3 regions of the Streptomyces sp. NPDC057137 genome follow, and region 3 is predicted to be linked to each of the others. Evidence: riboswitches for the same ligand, from Rfam matches in the RefSeq annotation. Region 3 holds a riboswitch; each other region holds the start of a gene.

Region 1 (3,267 bases), 370 kb from region 3:
ACGCGTGCCGTACGACTGGACCCAGCCGTGCTGCGTGGCGACATAGCCGGTCAGCTGCTCCGCGAAATACTGGACCATGTCGTTGCGTTCGGGCTCGCCGTGCACCAGGACGTCGATACCGGTCTTCTCCTGGAAGGAGAGGACATCGCGGATCTCCTCCTTGATCCGCTCCTCGTAACCGGCGGTGTCGATCAGCCCCTTGCGCAAGTCGGCCCGCGCGGTGCGCAGTTCGGTGGTCTGCGGGAAGGACCCGATGGTGGTCGTGGGCAGTAGCGGCAGATTGAGGTGCGCCCGCTGGGCGGTGGTGCGCTGGGCGTACGGCTGCGAGCGCCGGCCGTCCGCGTCGGTGACGGCCGCGGTACGGGCGCGCACGGCCGGGTCACGGGTGAGCGCCGAGCCCGCGCGGGAGGCGAGAGCGGCGCGGTTGGCGGCGAGTTCGGCGGTGATCGCGCCGGTGCCCTCGGCCAGGGCGCGGGCCAGCGTCGCGACCTCGGTGCTCTTCTGGCGGGCGAACGCCAGCCAGTGGGCGATCTCCGGAGCGATGTCGCTCTCGGCGGTGGCGTCGAGCGGGACGTGCAGGAGGGAGCAGGAGGCGGCGACGTCCACCTGGTCGGCGAGGCCGAGGAGCGTGCCGAGGGTGGCCAGCGACTTCTCGAAGTCGTTGATCCAGATGTTGCGTCCGTTGACGACACCCGCGACCAGGCGCTTGCCGGTCAGCCCGCCGACGGCCGCGAGGTCTTCGAGATTCGCGGCGCCCGATTCGGTGAAGTCCAGGGCCAGGCCTTCGATCGGGGCCTTGGCGAGCACCGGAAGCGCGTCGCCGAGCCGCCCGAAGTAGGAGGCGACGAGCAGCTTCGGCCGGTCGGTGGCGCCGCCCAGATCGCGGTAGGCGCGGGTGGCGGCGTTCAGCTCGGCCGGGGTGCGGTCCTCGACCAGCGCGGGCTCGTCCAGCTGCACCCAGTCGGCGCCGGCGGCACGCAGGTCGGCCAGGACCTCCGCGTACACCGGCAGCAGCCGGTCCAGCAGCGTCAGCGGCTCGAAGTCCGCGGCCACGCCCGGCGCGGGCTTGGCCAGCAGGAGATAGGTGACGGGGCCGAGGAGCACGGGCCGGGCGGTGAGGCCGAGCGCGAGGGCTTCCCTCAGCTCGGCGACCTGCTTGGCGGAGTCGGCGGCGAAGACCGTGTCCGGCCCCAACTCGGGGACGAGATAGTGGTAGTTGGTGTCGAACCACTTCGTCATCTCCAGCGGCGCCACGTCCTGCGTGCCGCGCGCCATCGCGAAGTATCCCTCCAGCGCGTCGGCGTCGACCGCCGCACGGTGCCGCGCGGGAACAGCGCCGACCATGACGCTGGTGTCCAGCACATGGTCGTAGTACGAGAAGTCACCGGACGGCACTTCGTGGATACCGGCGTCGGCCAGTTGCCGCCAGTTCGAACGGCGAAGATCGGCGGCGGTCCTCCGGAGCGCGTCGGCGTCGACGCGGCCCTTCCAGTAGCCCTCGATGGCCTTCTTCAGTTCGCGGTTCTGTCCCTGGCGGGGGTAGCCGTACACGGTGGCCCGTGCTGCCGCGGCTGCGGACTGCGCTGTCACGGAACTCTCCTTCGCGAGATGTGTCCTGAACATCCCGGAGACGGGACGCGGACGCGAAGGGACGACCGATCGTGCGGACGCCTCGCGCGATTGCCACGCGTGCCGCTCGATATGTACGCCGACCCGCCCACGAGGTCACCGGAATGGCCGCGCGCGATCGGTCGCGCACGGGCAACGGGCAGGTCTTCGGACTCGTGGGCCCGTCTCGTATCGGTTACGAGACACCTACTGGCCGTCGCTTCCCAGACCCGGCCGGGCCCAGTGCGTATGACGGCGGTCGTTCCCACTCACCGCTGCGGGGCAGTCCCGGATTCCCACCGGGTTCCCTCTTACGACGTCCTGCCTGGCGGGCAGGAGCGAACCAGCTGCACTGAACAGCCTACGGGGGACGGACGGCGCCCACACACCGCTGCCCACAATCCGGACGTGATCCCGGAGGCGATCCCGGACGCGGGACGTGGCGGGCGGCCCGAAGCGGATATCAGCAATTGGACGGCGATCGGATCGCCCGTGGCAGCCATTAACCTGCGCACATGGCTCACGGTATTCCCAGCACAAGAGCGGACCGCGCTCTGTCCATCCGCGACCTCCTCGCCGCGGGCGGCCGTAGCTACTCCTTCGAGTTCATGCCGCCGCGCAGCGCGGCGGCCGAAGCCGGGCTGTGGACGGCGATCCGACGGCTGGAAGCACTGTCACCGGACTTCGTCTCGGTGACGTACGGCGCCGGTGGCTCGACGCGTGGCCGCACCATCGGCATGACCGGGCGGATCGCCCAGGAGACGACGCTCACCCCGGTCGCCCACCTCACGGCGGTCGACCACAGCGTCGCGGAGCTGCGTAACATCCTGGGCCACTACGCCGACCAAGGCGTCCGCAACATCCTCGCGCTGCGCGGCGACCCGCCCGGCGACCCGCTGGGCTCCTGGACGAAGCACCCGCAGGGGGTCGAGTACGCGGCCGAACTGGTCGAGCTGATCAAGGAATCCGGCAACTTCTGCGTCGGCGTCGCGGCCTTCCCCGAGATGCACCCGCGCTCCACCGACTGGGACATCGACATCCGCCACTTCGTCGACAAGTGCAGGGCCGGAGCCGACTACGCGATCACCCAGATGTTCTTCGACGTCGACGACTACCTGCGCTTCCGCGACCGGGTCGCGGCCGCCGGTTGCCCGACGCCGATCATCCCGGAGATCATGCCGGTCACCACGATCCGCTCACTGCGCCGCATTCCGAGCCTCAGCACCGCGGTCTTCCCGGCGGGGCTCGCCGAGCGGATGCTCGCCGTCGAGGACGACCCCAAGGCGGTCAGGGCGCTCGGTATCGACCACGCCACCGAGATGTGCCGTCGGCTGATCAGCGAGGAGGCTCCGGGTCTGCACTTCATGACCATGAACTTCTCCAAGGTGACGACGGAGATCTACCAGAATCTCGACCTGCGGCAGGAGCCACCGACGAGATGATCTCACTCCGTGAAGTGCGCGACAGCGACATGAACATCTTCTGGGAGCACCTGTCCGACCCCGCGGCGCAGCACGTGGCGGCGGTCACCAGGAAGTACCACTACGACCGGGGGCACTTCGACGACCACTGGGCGAGGATTCGTGCCAGCCCGGATGTGCTGATGCGTACCGTGCTCGCCGACGAGGAGGTGGTCGGTCATGTCGCGGTGTACGGGCC
Region 2 (3,267 bases), on a different contig from region 3:
CCATCGGCGTCGGCCTGTTCATGGGCGCCGGCGCGAACATCGCCAAGGCCGGGCCGAGCATCATCCTGATGTACGCCCTCGCCGGCGTGGTGATCTTCTTCATCATGCGGGCACTCGGCGAACTGCTCCTCTACCGGCCGGTCTCCGGCTCGTTCGCGGAGTACGCCCGCGAGTTCCTCGGCCCGTTCTTCGGATACGTGACCGGCTGGACGTACTGGCTCATGTGGATCGTGACCGGCATGGCCGAACTCACGGCGGCGGCGATCTACATCCACTTCTGGTTCCCCTCGATCCCGCAGTGGGTCAGCGCCCTCGTCTTCCTCGTGGTGCTCTTCGGCGTCAACCTGATCTCCGTCAAGATCTTCGGCGAGGTCGAGTTCTGGTTCTCGATGGTCAAGGTCACCGCCATCATCGGCATGATCGTCATCGGCCTCGGCGTGCTGACCCTCGGCTTCTCGGACGCGGGCGAGACCGCCACCACCGGCAACCTCTGGCAGCACGGCGGCATCTTCCCCAACGGCATCGGCTCCAGCCTGATGACCCTCCAGGGCGTGATGTTCGCCTACCTCGCCGTCGAACTCGTGGGCGTCACGGCGGGCGAGTCCGAGAATCCGGAGAAGACGCTCCCCAAGGCGATCAACACGCTGCCTTGGCGCATCATCGTCTTCTACGTCGGCGCGCTCACCGTCATCCTCGCCGTCGTGAAGTGGACCGAATTCAGCGAGGGCGAGAGCCCGTTCGTACACGCCTTCGCCAAGATCGGCATCCCGCTCGGCGCCGGAATCGTCAACTTCGTCGTGCTGACGGCGGCCCTGTCGTCCTGCAACTCCGGCATGTACTCCACCGGCCGGATGCTGCGCGACCTCTCCGCCAACAACGAGGCGCCGAAGGTCCTGGGCAAGCTCAACTCCCGCCGGACGCCGGCGTTCGGCATCGCCGCGTCCGTCGCGCTGATGGGCATCGGCGTCGTCCTCAACTACATCGTCCCCGAGAAGGCGTTCCTCTACGTCACCTCGGTCGCCACCGCCGCCGGTATCTGGACCTGGATGATGATCCTCGTCAGCCATATCAAGTACCGCTCCGCCGTGGTCGCCGGGCGGCTGCCCGCCTCCTCGTTCCCGGCCCCGGGCGGCTCGGCGCTGAGCTGGGTGGCGCTGGTGTTCCTGTCGTTCGTGACCTGTCTGATCGCGTACGACTCCGAGGCCCGGGTGTCGCTGTACGTCGGCGCGATCTGGGCGGTGTTCCTCGGCGGCGGCTGGGCGCTGCTCAAGCGCCGTAACCCGGAACTCGCGGCGGCCGGTGCGCGGGAGCCGCGTGATCCGGAGGGCCCGCACGAGCCGGAGTACGCGAAGGTCTCCGACTGACGCCGACGCCGACGCCGGGCACTTACGGCGGCGGTCCCACATGCCGTCTCACGCACTGTCTCACCAGGTGGCCTCCGTGTCTCAGACGCGGAGGCCACCTGCTTATCCTTCACCTCATGCTGACCATCACCCAGGCCCTCTACGACCAGATCGTCACCCACGCACGCGCGGACCATCCGGACGAGGCGTGCGGCATGGTCGCGGGCCCGGAGGGCAGTGGGCGGCCCGAGCGTTTCATCCCGATGCTCAACGCGGCCCGCTCACCCACGTTCTACGAGTTCGACTCGGCGGACCTGCTCAAGCTCTACCGGGACCTGGACGACCGGGACGAGGAACCGGTGATCGTCTACCACTCGCACACGGCGACCGAGGCCTACCCCTCCCGCACGGACATCACCTACGCCAACGAGCCCGGCGCCCACTACGTCCTGGTCTCCACCGCCGACACCGACGACGCGGGCCCCTTCCAGTTCCGCTCGTACCGCATCGTGGACGGCGAGGTCACGGAGGAAGAGGTCGAGGTCGTCTGAGAAGATGACGCGATCCAGGGCGGCAGGACCCAGGAAGCCGGTGTGAATCCGGCACGGTCCCGCCACTGTGACCAGGGCCTTCGCGCGAGCGGGGCCCCGGAAGCCAGGAACTGACCTGTCGCCCTTCTCCCACCATGCCAGGGGACGCGGAAATCCCCCGGAGGAGGCCCAGTCATGTCCTCGCGGCGCCACGCCCTCATACCGGCGGTCCTGCTTCCGCTGCTGCTCCCGCTCGCCGCCTGCTCAGCCGGCGCGGACCCCGTCCGCAGGGCCGGAGCCCCGGCCGACGGATTCCCGTACACCGTCACCAACTGCGGTGTGAAGACCACCTTCGAGGCACCCCCGAAGCGCGTGGTCACCATGAACCAGCACGTCACCGAGATCATGATCGAACTCGGACTCACCAAGTCCCTCGTCGGCACCGCCTGGCTGGACGACAAGGTCCTGCCCGCCTACGAGAAGGCGTACAAGAGCGTCCCGGTCGTCGCCAAGGAGTACCCCTCCAAGGAGAAACTCCTCGCCGTCAACCCCGACTTCGTCTACGGCGGTTACGCCAGCGCCTTCGCCGCCAAGGACGGCCGCACCCGCGACGACCTCAAGGGCGCCGGCATCGACACCCGGCTCAACCTGGAGAACTGCACCGAGGGCAGGACCTCCATGGACGACGTCTTCCGCGAGGTCGAAGAGGTCGGCCGCACCTTCGGCGTCGCCGACCGCGCCGCGAAGTGGACCGCCGAGGCACGCACCACCCTCGCCACCACGGCCGCCGGTCTCCAAGACGTGAAGCCGGTCTCGGTCTTCGTCTACGACAGCGGCGACAAGACCGCGTTCACCGCGGGCGGCAAGGGCATCGGCAACGAGATGATCGACCGGGCCGGCGGTCGCAACGTCTTCGCCGACCTCGACAAGTCCTTCGGCGACGCCACCTGGGAGCAGGTCGTGGCGCGCGGGCCCGAGGCGATCGTCATCTACGACTACGGCTCCACCACCGTCGCGCAGAAGAAGAAGCGGCTGCTGGAGGACCCCGTACTGAAGGACGTCCCGGCGATCAGGAACAAGCGCTTCGCCGTCCTGCCGCTCTCCGACGCCGTGCTCGGCGTCCGCGCCCCGGCCGCCGTCCAACGGCTCGCCTACCAACTCCACCCGGAGGCGGGCGAGTAGGCGCGCCGCGATGAGCTGTCAGACCCCGCCCGCCCGGCGGCGGCTGAGGCACGCGCTCGTCCTCGGCGGCCTCATCGCGGCCCTCGCCTGCGCCGTCGTCGCCGGGCTCGCGCTCGGCTCGGTCCGCATCCCGCCCGGCGAGGTCGTCACGATCCTCACCGGCGGCGCCGAGCCCAGCCCCTTCCGCACGATCGTCCTGGACGTACGGCTGC
Region 3 (3,267 bases):
CGCAGGGCGTTGTTGTCCTGTCCGGTGGCCGCGAGGGCGAAGGCGCCGTCGATGGTGAGGCCGAAGTCGGCGAAGCCGGAGCCGGCGAGGTTCTCGTAGTAGTGGCCCTGCTTGAGGCGGGCGGGGGCGGTGAGGTAGGCGGTGCCCTTCTTGAGATCGGGCCCGACCCCGTCCCCCGGCGGGCCGGTGGGCGGATCCGTGGGCGGGCCGGTGGGCGGATCCGTCGGAGGCCCGGTCGGCGGGTCCGTGGGCCCGGTGGGCTTCGTCGTCAGCGTGACGAGGTTGGTTCCGGCGCCGCCGATGGTCGCGTGCACGGTCGGGTACAGGAACGAATCGGCCGTCGCCTCTTCGAAGCCGAAGCCGCCGTCCTTGTTCTGCTGCCTCGACACCCAGGACATCGCCGCGTCGGCCCGCGTCGTGTCGCCCAGCGCGCGCAGCGCCTGTGACGCCGTGGCGGTCATGGCGACATCGCCGACGGCGGACCCGACGTAGGCGACGTAACTGCCGTCGTCCCGCTGGGACTTCTTGAGGAAGTCACGGGCCTTGGCCACGGCGTCGCCGTGGCCGCCCGCCCGCTCCAGGACGAGCGCCACGAGGGCGGTCGTGCCCGCGTCGCCCTCGCAGAACTCGCCCGGCCGGATCAGCACGCTGGTGACGGCGCCGTTGACACACTGCAGGGCGGCCAGCCGGGAGACCGTGCCGGCCGGCGGTTCCATGTCCCCCCGCAGCAGGGCGAGGACGGCCAGTGCCTGCGCGTCGGTCGAACCGGCTTCGGTGAAGTCGCCCTTGGCGGAGCAGCCGGGCGCGCTCCCGCTCTCCGGGCCGTTCGCGCAGATGTTCGCGGCGAGATCGCCGAGGAGGTCGTGTCCGCCGACGTCGCGCGGATCGCCCTCGGAGATCTCGGCGAGCAGCGCGAGCCGGGCCGCGGCCTTGGGATCGGGTGCCTTGTCGGTGCCCTGCGGATACGCGAACTCGGCTGTGTGCGCGGTGAGATACGCCTTGATCTTGTCGAGCGTCGCGCCGCGCCCGTTCGCGGCGGCGAGGGCGAACGCCGTCTCGGCGGTCTGGAGATGGTTCGGGCCTTCGGCGCCCTCGTCGAAGATGTGGTCGCCGTCCTTCAGCCGGCCGGTGAGCCAGCCGGCGGCGGCCTCGGTGTCGACCGTTCCCGGCTCGACCGGCGGCGGAGTGCTCTCGCCGGGGTCCGGATCCCCGCCGCCGCCAGGCCGTATCTCCGCCGGGGTGAAGCTCGGCTGTCCGGTGCTGCCGCCGATGTCGGTGGGGCCGAAGACCCACGCCTGGACCTCGCCCGGCTTGGGCCGCTGGCTCAGAGCGCCGAGCGGGCTGTACGTCCAGTGGTCCTGCCCGACGGGAGCGAGCCAGTACGACCAGTAGGCGTCCGCCGGCGGTGTGAGCCGGCATGCCTCATCGGCCGGAGTGGGGTGCTGCGCACCGCCCTTGAAGCTGTCGTGGCCGATGCGGCAGATGAAGCCGGGGCCGTCGTGGACCGTGCCGGTGGTGGTGAATCCACCGTCGTGCAGCAGCTCCATGCCGGTGGTCAAGGTGGTGTCGCAGCCCCGTACGACATCCCCGCCCCAGTCGCCGAAGTCGACGGCGACCACGGCGCCGGTCGTGGCGGTGCAGTCGCCGATGGGATCGGCCGCGGCCGGGGCGGCCGTCGTCACGAGTGCTGTGCCCAGGCCGATCGTCAGCAGCAGGGCGGCCGGCAGTGAGAGGAGTCTCGCCCCCACGCGACGGTCTGATCTCTTCCCGGTCACCACCACGGCCCCCTGTGTCACCCGAGGCGGAGCCGTGCGTGACCGAAGGCCCACGGCTGACGCCGGGGAAGCCGTCCGAACCACGCCGTAGTCCGCGACGGCGTCTTTCGCTGAATATCTCCCACCCAGGTAATCCGGCTCGCCCGTCAAGGAGTTGACGGGCCTACGGTTGCGGGTCAGCGCCGGATTTCGACCGGCTTCCCCTGGGTGTCGAGCGACTAATCAGGCGAAGTGGAACACGCGTTCACACAGAGCGTCAAGGTGGGGTACGTCTCCCCCAGGCACCGCGTCCAGGGCTGTTCGGCGCCGTCCACGCCCGGCCAAGGCCCGCCGGATCAGGCGCTCTTGGCGGACCGACGGCGCTCCGGTAGCCTCCCCGACTGCCGAGTGGGGGAACCCGGTGAGACTCCGGGGCTGACGCGCAGCGGTATGACACGGCTGGAGGCCGTGCCGAGCCCGAATGCCCAGCGGCAGAGCAGCACAGGAAGCCGTACCACGCGATTGGACGGCGGCCCGTTCGTCGTTCTCCCGTCACGGCACCGCCCGGTTCCCGCCCGGCGCGGCCCTGCTCGGAGGCGTACGCCTGGCCGGCGTCCCCCTCATCCCAGGAGCAGGCCATGTCGTACCGTCCGCCGTCCTCCCGCCGCGTCGCGCTCGCGGTGCCCGCCGCGCTCGGCGCCTTCGCGCTCACCGTGCTCCCCGCGTTCGCCACGACGACACCGGCCCAGATAGCCACCTCGAAGACCAACGGGGTCAGCTATCTCAGATCCCTGCAGGGCGCCGACGGCTCCTACGCCGGGAGCGGGCTCTCCAACGAATGGGCCTTCAGCGCGCTGGCCGCCGCCGGCACGGCCGCCGTGGACGTCACACCCGGCGGCGACGCCACCAAGAACGCCCGTACGGTCTACCGCAACCACCTCGCCGCGACGGGCTGGCCCGGCGGCGCCCCCGTCGTGACGGACTACGAGCGGGGGATCCTCAACGCGTACGCCGCGGGCATCGACCCGGCCCGGATCTCCGCGGGCCGCAATCTGATCGCCGACACCTACGCGTACTGGCAGAACGCCGAGCCCGGCTACTTCGGCCCCTCCGCCAACTACAACGGCACCGTCTTCGCCGCGCTCGCGCTCGCCGGCGCCAGGACGCAGGCCGGGGCACAGCGGGTCCCGCAGAAGCTGCTCGACGCGGCGGTCACCCGGGTCCGCGCCAATCAGCACAACGACGGCGGCTGGAACTACAGCAAGGCGGAGGGCGATCCCACGGCGCTCGCCGGACCGAGCGACATCGACATGACCGGCGCGTCCATGGCCGCGCTGTGCGTGTCCGGCGTGCCCGCCACCGACCCGGACGTCGTCCAGGCGAAGGCGTTCCTCAAGAGCAAACTCATCAACACCACGGGCGCGTTCAACGCGATGTGGGGTCCCAACACCGACTCCAACGGCTGGGCCGTCTCCGGCCTCAACGCCTGCGGCATCAACCCCCAGACCGGCGA

The links. Region 3 has a riboswitch for cobalamin ahead of ACFT9I_RS00460 (prenyltransferase/squalene oxidase repeat-containing protein). Riboswitches for the same ligand answer to the same signal wherever they lie in the genome.
Region 1: linked by a shared signal. The riboswitch ahead of metE (5-methyltetrahydropteroyltriglutamate--homocysteine S-methyltransferase) and the one ahead of ACFT9I_RS00460 (prenyltransferase/squalene oxidase repeat-containing protein) in region 3 are both predicted to bind cobalamin.
Region 2: linked by a shared signal. The riboswitch ahead of ACFT9I_RS12120 (ABC transporter substrate-binding protein) and the one ahead of ACFT9I_RS00460 (prenyltransferase/squalene oxidase repeat-containing protein) in region 3 are both predicted to bind cobalamin.

The regions. Positions count from the first base shown of each region.
Region 1 covers NZ_JBHUUW010000001.1:493,561-496,827, reverse strand. The annotation lists gene metE (5-methyltetrahydropteroyltriglutamate--homocysteine S-methyltransferase) at 1-1,590, opposite strand, end outside; cobalamin riboswitch at 1,750-1,971, opposite strand; gene metF (methylenetetrahydrofolate reductase [NAD(P)H]) at 2,124-3,050, shown strand; gene ACFT9I_RS02115 (GNAT family N-acetyltransferase) at 3,047-3,267, shown strand, end outside.
Region 2 covers NZ_JBHUUW010000011.1:46,616-49,882, forward strand. The annotation lists gene ACFT9I_RS12110 (amino acid permease) at 1-1,364, shown strand, start outside; gene ACFT9I_RS12115 (Mov34/MPN/PAD-1 family protein) at 1,481-1,894, shown strand; cobalamin riboswitch at 1,894-2,028, shown strand; gene ACFT9I_RS12120 (ABC transporter substrate-binding protein) at 2,069-3,055, shown strand; gene ACFT9I_RS12125 (FecCD family ABC transporter permease) at 3,066-3,267, shown strand, end outside.
Region 3 covers NZ_JBHUUW010000001.1:122,224-125,490, forward strand. The annotation lists gene ACFT9I_RS00460 (prenyltransferase/squalene oxidase repeat-containing protein) at 1-1,748, opposite strand, end outside; cobalamin riboswitch at 1,881-2,026, opposite strand; cobalamin riboswitch at 2,119-2,262, shown strand; gene ACFT9I_RS00465 (hypothetical protein) at 2,393-3,267, shown strand, end outside.